2 regions of the Labrys sp. F242 genome follow, and region 2 is predicted to be linked to the other one. Evidence: riboswitches for the same ligand, from Rfam matches in the RefSeq annotation. Region 2 holds a riboswitch; the other holds the start of a gene.
The links. A riboswitch is a leader RNA that binds a small molecule or an ion and turns the genes downstream of it on or off. The one in region 2 is predicted to bind S-adenosylmethionine.
Positions count from the first base shown of each region.

Region 1: linked by a shared signal. The riboswitch ahead of metA (homoserine O-acetyltransferase MetA) and the one ahead of ACZYTC_RS10770 (O-succinylhomoserine sulfhydrylase) in region 2 are both predicted to bind S-adenosylmethionine.

Region 1 is NZ_JBVASG010000001.1:1,322,571-1,326,980, forward strand. It holds gene ACZYTC_RS06145 (hypothetical protein) at 1-308, shown strand, start outside; gene ACZYTC_RS06150 (TetR-like C-terminal domain-containing protein) at 330-722, opposite strand; gene metA (homoserine O-acetyltransferase MetA) at 1,048-1,971, opposite strand; SAM riboswitch at 2,027-2,104, opposite strand; gene ACZYTC_RS06160 (tetratricopeptide repeat protein) at 2,174-3,073, opposite strand; gene metH (methionine synthase) at 3,250-4,410, opposite strand, start outside.
Region 2 is NZ_JBVASG010000001.1:2,283,380-2,287,789, reverse strand. It holds gene ACZYTC_RS10785 (MFS transporter) at 1-306, shown strand, start outside; gene ACZYTC_RS10780 (hypothetical protein) at 397-759, opposite strand; gene ACZYTC_RS10775 (2'-deoxycytidine 5'-triphosphate deaminase) at 789-1,907, opposite strand; SAM riboswitch at 2,000-2,079, shown strand; gene ACZYTC_RS10770 (O-succinylhomoserine sulfhydrylase) at 2,115-3,323, shown strand; gene xdhC (xanthine dehydrogenase accessory protein XdhC) at 3,478-4,410, shown strand, end outside.

The DNA of each region.
Region 1 (4,410 bases), 960 kb from region 2:
GCATACTCAGCATCCTCACGCCCGATTGCGGGCTGACATTCGAAGATGTGGTCTGCGCCTGGCCTTGCGCCCGCGGCGTCAACGGCCCCAACAACGGCCAGATCGTCCGGCTTGGCGACAATGTGGTGGTTCGCTTCGGCGAAGGGGGAACCGGCATGTCCAAGATGGGCAGCAATGCCCAGACCATGCTCGATCTTGCAGGCATGACATGGCCGATTTCACCAGAGTTTCGATTGGAGCCCTCCCTTTATCGGCACACCATCATCGACCAGCGCAGGCGTGTTGCGAGGCGATTGGGCTTGCTTTGACGCCTGCAGAGGAACAAGCCCTCAGCTGCATTCGAGGCCTCGGCCCATGGCGCTGACCATCAGGGCGACCTGTTCGCGCAGATAGGGCAAGGGCAACTGCACCAGCTTGCCCTCCAGTCCGAGCAGCACCATGCCATGGGCGGCCGAGAAGAGAGGGCGGGCGAGAAGAGATCTTTCGGAAAGAGGCAGACCCGGCTGGAGCACGGCGAGCGGGGCTTCCAGATGCTGGAAGAGCGCATCCTGCTGGCGCAAATGGTCTTCCGGCAGGTCCTGGCCGTCCGGAAGGCGGAAGTCGAACAAGGCATGCCAGCGCCCGCCATGCTCGGCGGCGAAATCCAGATAGCCATTGGCGAGCGCGATCAAGGTGCGATTGGCGATGGTGCGCCGACTGCCACCCGCCTCGGCCTGGATCAAGGCCTATCTGGCCATGGGCACGGTGATGCTGATCCAGACCTGCGTGACGCCGATCAAGACCTTGCACGGACCAGCAGGAGGCCGGCCGGCTGCACAACCGCATCGAAGACGCCAAGACCGAGCAGTTGCTGATGCGCATGGATCGCGCCAAGGATTGAGGGGCTTCCGGGGGCGCGGGCACTTTCTTTAGCAGGATAAGCGCGGATTGGAGGGTCGATCTCCAGATCGACCTTCTTCCTTTCCTGCGCGACGGTACTTCCAAGATGGTGGATCTGGAGATCGACCCTCCAATCCGCGCCTAAGCGCCCGTGCACCCGAGAGAATCTCAGCGCCCCCTGCCGACTTCGCTCAGGTCATAGGATGTCGTCTGGTAGATCTCGTTGATCCAGTTGCCGAACAGGAGATGGGCATGGCTGCGCCAGAAATTGCGCGGCGGGAAGGACGGATCGTCATAGGGGAAGTAGTTCTTCGGCAGCTTGATCGGCACGCCCGAATCGACGTCCCGGAAATACTCGTCGGCCAGGGAGGTCGATTCATATTCGACATGGTTGAACAGATAGAGCCGGTTACCCTTTTGCTCGTGGATGAGGCACACGCCGGTCTCGTCCGAATCCATCAGGATCTCCAGCTCCGGGTTCTTGCGCACATCTTCGCCACGCACTTCCGTCCAGCGCGAGACCGGGATGTGGAAGTCGTCCGAAAAGCCGTTCAGATAGATGGAGGCCGGCTTGCGGTTGTGGTGCTGGTAGACCCCGAAGGCCTTCTCGGTCAGGTCATATTTGGGAATGCGGTGGAAATGCCAGATGGCGGCCATCGCGCCCCAGCACACGTTCAGCGTGGAATGCACGTTGGTCGTGGTCCAGTCCAGGATCTGCTCGAGTTCCTTCCAATAGGTCACGTCCTCGAAGGGCAGGGTCTCCACCGGCGCGCCGGTGATGATGAAGCCGTCGAATTTGCGCTCCCGCACCTCTTCCCAGGTTTCGTAGAAGGCAAGCAGGTGGTCCTCGGAGGTATTCTTGGCACGGTGGCCGCCGACGCGCACCAGCGAGAGTTCGACCTGCAGCGGCGTCGCTCCGACCAGGCGCGCCATCTGCAGTTCGGTGCGGATCTTGTTCGGCATCAGGTTGAGCAGGCCGATCTGTAGCGGGCGGATGTCTTGCCGGATGGCGGCCGTTTCCGTCATCACCCGCACCCCTTCGCTGACCAGGGTGGAGAAGGCAGGCAAAGTATCCGGAATCTTGATAGGCATGTTGCACTCGATCGACGTTGGGCCAGCCGGAAAGCAATGCGACAGGTCCACGGATGGAATGCATCCAGCGGCCCTTTAGCGAGTTGTTTAACGTGGCTGCAAGCCGGCCGGCCAAATCACCACGGGAGAAGAGGTAATCCTGGCGCGTGCAGAAATCAACGGGGAAGCTGACAGTGGCTGGTACAAAGAGGGGGATGAACACTTAGTTCATCATTTTTGCGCCAGCCCTTTTCAAGGCCTCTCGAATTGACGGGTCGTTGGGTAAATTTGCGAAGAATGGGCGCCCATCCACGAAATGTCCGGTTACGTATATTATAGATCCCATATCTCTATTCATTGTGTTTGCCCACATATTCTTTATTGTATTATTTTTCATGGCAATAACCAGGTCTTGATATGAGGAGTATTTGATTTTGCTATCGCTGGATGCTCCTAAATTATCTGTATTGTCCGGTTTCTGCCCTGGAATGACTGCCCGCGTTGCCATCAAGTACATCGTCACATGAAAATCGCTGAGACCGGCATCATGCAGAAGAATCTTCGCCTTGGCTTCGTCCCGTGAGACGCCAATGCCTAAGGCATAGAGCTGGCCCAACTTGACCTTCGCTTGTGCAGAACCATTGTCTGCCGCCTTGCGCAGCAATTCGACGGCCTGCAGGGGATCTTTGGGAACTCCACGGCCAGACAAGTACAAATCGCTTAGGGCAATCGCCGCCATAGCGTCGCCGTGGTCGGACGCTTTGCGGAGCCATGCGGCGGCCTGAAAGTTATCCTGAGTTACGCCTTTGCCTGCCATGTGTAGAAAGCCAAGTAACACTTCGGCTTGAGGCGAACCCTGTTGGGCAGCTTTTCGCAGCCACGACAAGCCTTTTTCGTCGTCCGCTGGACCACCTTCCTTCCTCAGGTAAAGCATGCCCAACTGAGCCTGGGCATGGGCATCGCCCCGGTTGGCAAGAGGCTCATAATAGTGGAACGCACCTGCATAATCCCCTCGAGCGATGGCGTCATCGCCATCATCAGCCTGGGCATAAGAAACGGGTGCCAATATGAGCGAGATCGCGAGAACCGCAGCGGTAAGATGTATCTTTGTTGTTCTGACCATTGTAGGCCGTATTTTCTACCAGGGCTCCTAGCGAAAATTATGCCTTTTTCCGATTTTTGCAAGAAGTTGCTCAGCATGAATGCATGCCGTTACATACAATTTTGTGATGCCATCCGATCGTTGGCAATTGGAACATATGGTTGGGGATAGGCCTCCTCGTCATAAGGCTCCCAGGCCTACTCCGCCGCCTCCTTGACGCCGGGCACATAGTTCAGCACCGGCGAGAGCCAGCGTTCGGCTTCCTGCACCGTCATGCCTTTGCGGGCCGCATAGTCCTCGACCTGGTCCTGCTCGATCTTCGACACCCCGAAATAATAGGCCTCGGGATGGGCGAAATAGAGCCCGGACACCGAGGCGCCCGGCCACATCGCATAGCTCTCGGTCAGGCGCACGCCGATGCGAGCCTCGGCGTCGAGCAGGCGGAACAGTGTGCCCTTCTCGGTATGGTCGGGCTGGGCCGGATAGCCGGGGGCGGGCCGGATGCCGCGATAAGGTTCGCCGATGAGCTGGTCGGGAGCCAGGTTTTCGTCGGCCGCATAGCCCCAAAATTCCTTGCGCACGCGCTCATGCATGCGCTCGGCGAAGGCTTCGGCGAAACGGTCGGCCAGGGCTTTCACCAGGATCGAGCCGTAATCGTCATTGGCACGTTCGAAACGATGGGCGATCGCTTCCTCTTCCATGCCGGCCGTGACCACGAAGCCGCCGAGATAGTCGCCGTGCCCGCTGGGCTCAGGGGCGACGAAGTCGGAAAGGGCGACATTGGCGCGGCCATCGCGCTTGGTGAGCTGCTGGCGCAAGGTGTGGAGGCTGGCGAGCTCCCGGCTGCGGCTCTCGTCCGTATACAGATGTATATCGTCGCCGACGGCGTTGGCAGGCCAGAAGCCGATCACGGCCTTGGGATGGAACCACTTCTCCTCGATGATGCGGGCGAGCATAGCCTGGGCATCGTCGAAGAGCTGGCGAGCGGCCGCGCCCTGCTTCTCGTCGGAGAGGATGGCAGGATAGCGCCCCTTGAGCTCCCAGGTCTGGAAGAAGGGCGTCCAGTCGATATAGCGCGCCAGCTCGGCGAGATCGTAATTCTCGAACACGCGCGTGCCGAGGAAGCCCGGCTTGGGGGCGACGAAGCCGGTCCAATCCACCTTGTGGGCGTTAGCCCGGGCCTTGGCGAGGGGCAGGCGCAGCTTGTCGGCCTCGCTGCGGGCATGGGCCGCCGCGACCTTGGTATATTCGACCTGGACGGTTTCGACATAACCCGGCTTGATCGTCGGGGAGAGCAGGCTGGAGACCACGCCGACGGCACGGCTGGCATCGGTGACATAGACCGCCTGGCCGCGGTC
Region 2 (4,410 bases):
CCCGGCAGCGCGCCGCTTGCCCTAGGGGCGCTCGCCCTGGCGGTGGTCGGCACCATGTCGGCGATCCCGGTGTTCTGGCAGATGCCGAACCATTTCCTGGTCGGCTCGGCGGCCGCCGTCGGCATCGCCCTGATCAACTCGGTTGCCAATCTCGCAGGCTTCGGCGCGCCCTATCTGATGGGCTATCTCAGGGATGCCGGCGCCATGTCGACGGGCCTTTGGATCGTCGCCGCCGTGGAGGCCACCACCTTCCTTCTGATCGTCAAATTCGTCGTCTCCTTCGAGCGACGGGCGAAGCCGGCCTGACGCAACCATATCCGCAAACGAACAAAAGGGCGGCCCGCCGGGTCGCTCTTTCTCGTTACGACACCTCCGGCGAGAACATCCCGCCTGGGTTCACTTGCGTCTGGCCTGAGGTTTCAGCTCGATGAATTCGACCGAGCCATTCTTGAATTTTCGTGCAGCTCCTTCGCAGACACCTGCACCATATTGTCGTAGGGTCGAGGTGAATTCCTCATTACCAGTGACATTGGCAAGGGGGCGATTGCGCAGCGCCACCATCGCCCGCTCGAATTTGTCCCTCTTACTGGGGCGGATCTGAAATTGGGCAGGGCAGTCACGCACCACCTTGAAGGAGAATGCGGCCGCCCCGATTTCCTCGCAGCTGAAACCACCGAAGCAGTCCATGGCCCGCGCTTGCGGGGCATGAAATGTCAGAACCGAAACGCCAGCAGCAACGGCGATGACAAATTGCTTCAAGGTGCGAGACCCCAGCTAGAGGAAAAGCTTCATTTGAAATGCTTGGATAGTTTCAGCGCCTGGCCCTGATAGTTCGAATTGAGGCCGGAGCCGTATAGGATCTGAGGGCGTTCGAGCATGCGCTCATAGATCAGGCGCCCGACGATCTGGCCGTCCTCGACGATGAAGGGCACCTCGCGCGAGCGCACTTCCAGCACGGCCCGGGCCGCCTCCATGCCATCGGGCGAATAGCCGAAGCCGGGATCGAAGAAGCCGGCATAATGCACGCGGAACTCGCCCACGAGCGGGTCGAACGGCACCATTTCGGCCGCGAATTCCGGTGGCACATGCACGGCTTCCTTGGACGCCAGGATGTAGAACTCGTCCGGGTCGAGGATCATGTCGTTCTTGCCGCGATGAGGGATGGGCTCCCAGAAATCGAGCAGATCGCAGGCCGCCCGCTTGTCGACATCAACAACGGCGGTGTGGCGCTTGGCGCGGTAGCCGACGATACCGTCGCCGAAGCCGGTGAGATCGACGGAGACGGCGACACCGCCGGCGATGTCCGGGTCGGGCGACGAAACCAGGCCCATGCGGCGCTGCAATTCGCGCAAGGAGGCATCGTCGATGCGGGCTTCGCCACGGCGGAAGCGGATCTGGCTCAGGCGCGATCCCGTCCGCACCAGCACCGGGAAGGTGCGCGGTCCGATTTCAGCATAGAGCGGCCCGTCATAACCCGCCTCGACCTGGTCGAAGGCGCGGGCATGGTCGGTGATGACACGGGTGAAGACGTCGAGGCGACCGGTCGAGCTCTTGGGATTGGTGGAAGCGAGAACGCCATCCGGCATTTGCAGGCTTTCGAGCAGGGGCACGATGTAGACGCAGCCCGTCTCCAGCACGGCACCCCTGGTCAGGTCGATCTCATGCAAGGCGAGGTCCCTGATGCGCTCGGCCACGGTGTTGCGCGGCCCCGGCAGGAAGCTCGCCCGCATGCGGTAGGCCTTGGCGCCGAGGCGCAGATCGAGACTGGCGGGCTGAATCTGATCCGAAGCCAGAGGTTGTTCGATGCGGACGGCTCCCGTCTCGACCAGGCCAGCAATCGCCTGGGAGGGCAGGATGCCAAAAGTGTGCAGAAGGCCTGGGGGATGCGGGATGTTCGGGGAGGGCATGGCTCTCGCTTTTTTCTGCCAGCTTATTGCGGTTCCTGGTCTTGCTAGACGAAACCATCCATTGACGCCATCCGGGAGTAGGGCTACTCAACAGTCTTCGTCGTGGTGGATTTGGGCCGGCCGGCTTGCAGCCACGTAAAACAACTCGCTAAAGGGCCGTGGGAAAGAGCGCTGGCGCTCGACTTGCGGCTATCGGGATTGCCGCAGATGACCAAACCTTTGACTTCAGCACCTTCCACCCGGGAATTGCGCCCGGCCACCCGGCTCGTGCATGCCGGCACGCTGCGCTCGCAATATGCGGAGACGTCGGAGGCGCTGTTCCTCACCCAGGGATTTGTCTACGAGAGTGCCGAACAGGCGGAGGCCCGCTTCAAGGGCGAGGATGTCGGCTTCATCTATAGCCGCTTTTCCAATCCCACCGTGGCGATGTTCGAGCAGCGCATGGCGGAACTGGAGGGAGCCGAGGCAGCTCGCGCCACCGCCTCGGGCATGGCCGCCGTCACCGCGACCCTGATCGGCCAGCTCAAGACCGGCGACCACGTCGTCGCCGCCAAGGCGCTGTTCGGCTCATGCCGCTATGTCATCGAGGAACTGCTGCCGCGCTTCGGCGTCACCTCCACCCTGGTCGACGGCACCGAGCTTGCCCAATGGCAGGCGGCGGTGCGGCCGGAGACGAAGGTGTTCTTCCTTGAAAGCCCGACCAATCCCACGCTCGAGATTCTCGACATCGCCGCCATAGCCAAGATCGCCAAGAGCGCCGGCGCCACGCTGGTGGTGGATAATGTCTTCGCGACGCCGCTGCTGCAGAGCCCGCTCGAACTCGGTGCCGATTGCGTGGTCTATTCGGCCACCAAGCATATTGACGGGCAGGGCCGCTGTCTGGCCGGCGTGATCCTGGCATCCGAGAAGTTCATCAACGACCATATCCAAACCTATTTGCGCCAGACCGGTCCCTCGATCTCGCCTTTCAATGCCTGGGTGATGCTCAAGGGCCTGGAGACTCTGGAACTCAGGGTCGAACGCCAGATCGCCAATGCGGTAAAGGTTGCCGATGCCCTGGGGAACCACAAGGCAGTCGAGCGCGTGATCTATCCCTTCCGCGACGATCATCCGCAGGTGGAACTCGCACGCCGCCAGATGAAGGCGGGCGGCACGCTGGTGACCTTCGAGGTGAAGGGCGGCAAGAGCGCGGCGTTCAAGGTTGCCAATGCGCTGAAGATCACCCGCATCTCCAACAATCTCGGCGACACCAAGAGCCTGATCACCCATCCTTCGACCACCACCCATCAGCGCTTCGAGGAAGACGCGCGCCTGGGCATGGGTATCCGCCAGGGCATGCTGCGCTTCTCGGCCGGCATCGAGAGCTCCGATGACCTGATCGCCGATTTCACGCAGGCGCTCGACAAGGCACTGTAATCGGGAGGCTGGTCCTCGGACCAGCCAGGAAATACCGCGCTCCCTGGAGGAGTCCGGGCTGGTCTGAAGACCGGCCCCCGAATTGAACTTTGGCGCGGTCGCCCCAAAGCGTTATCATGCTGGTACTTAAACCGGCATGGGTGCGGGCAGAGCGATGGGGATCTTCGCGACGCTGAAAGCCATGGTCGAGCGGGACGGCCGCGCCGTACTCGTCACCATCATGGACGCGCGTGGCTCGAGCCCGCGCGAGGCGGGCACGCGCATGGCCGTGCGGGCGGACGGGGCTTTTTCCGGCACGGTCGGGGGCGGTACCCTGGAATGGCAGGTGCTGGCGGAAGCTCAGGCTCTCCTCTCCGCCGGGGAGGGTCGCCGTCTACGTTCCATGGACAAGGCTCTGGGCCCTGATCTCGGCCAGTGCTGTGGTGGCCGGGTCGGCCTGATGCTGGAACGCCTGGAACGAGACGATCTCGTCTGGCTGAGCGAACTTGCGGCGCCATCGGTCAATAGGGGACATGTCCTCATCGGTATGCCGCAGGACCGGGGCGGTTTCATGCGTCGCCCGGCTACGGATGCCGAGGCGCAAGGGCTGCCCGCGGAAGCGGCCAGCCGTTTTCTGCCGGATGGGCGCCTGCTCGAAAGACTGGAGCCCGCCAACCCTTCTCTCTATCTGTTCGGAGCCGGCCATGTCGGTAGGGCGTTGATCCTGGCGTTGGCGCCTCTGCCGATCGATGTGGTCTGGTGCGATGCTCGGCCCGATGCCTTCCCGAGCCACGTGCCTCAGAATGTCGTGCTCCGCCGCGATGCGGAGCCCGGGCGGATCCTGGCCGGCGCGCCCGATCGTGCACGCATCGTCGTCATGACGCATAGCCATGCGCTCGATCTTGCCATCGTTTCGACGGCCTTGGCAGCGGACCGCTTTGCCTATGTCGGTGTGATCGGCTCCCAGACCAAGCGAGCCCGCTTCCTCTCGCAATTGCGGCAAGCGGGCCTGACAGAGCGCCTGATCGAGGGCATGATCTGCCCGATCGGGGTGCCCGGCATCGAGGGCAAGGAGCCGGCAGTCATAGCGGCTTCCGTCGTGGCCCAG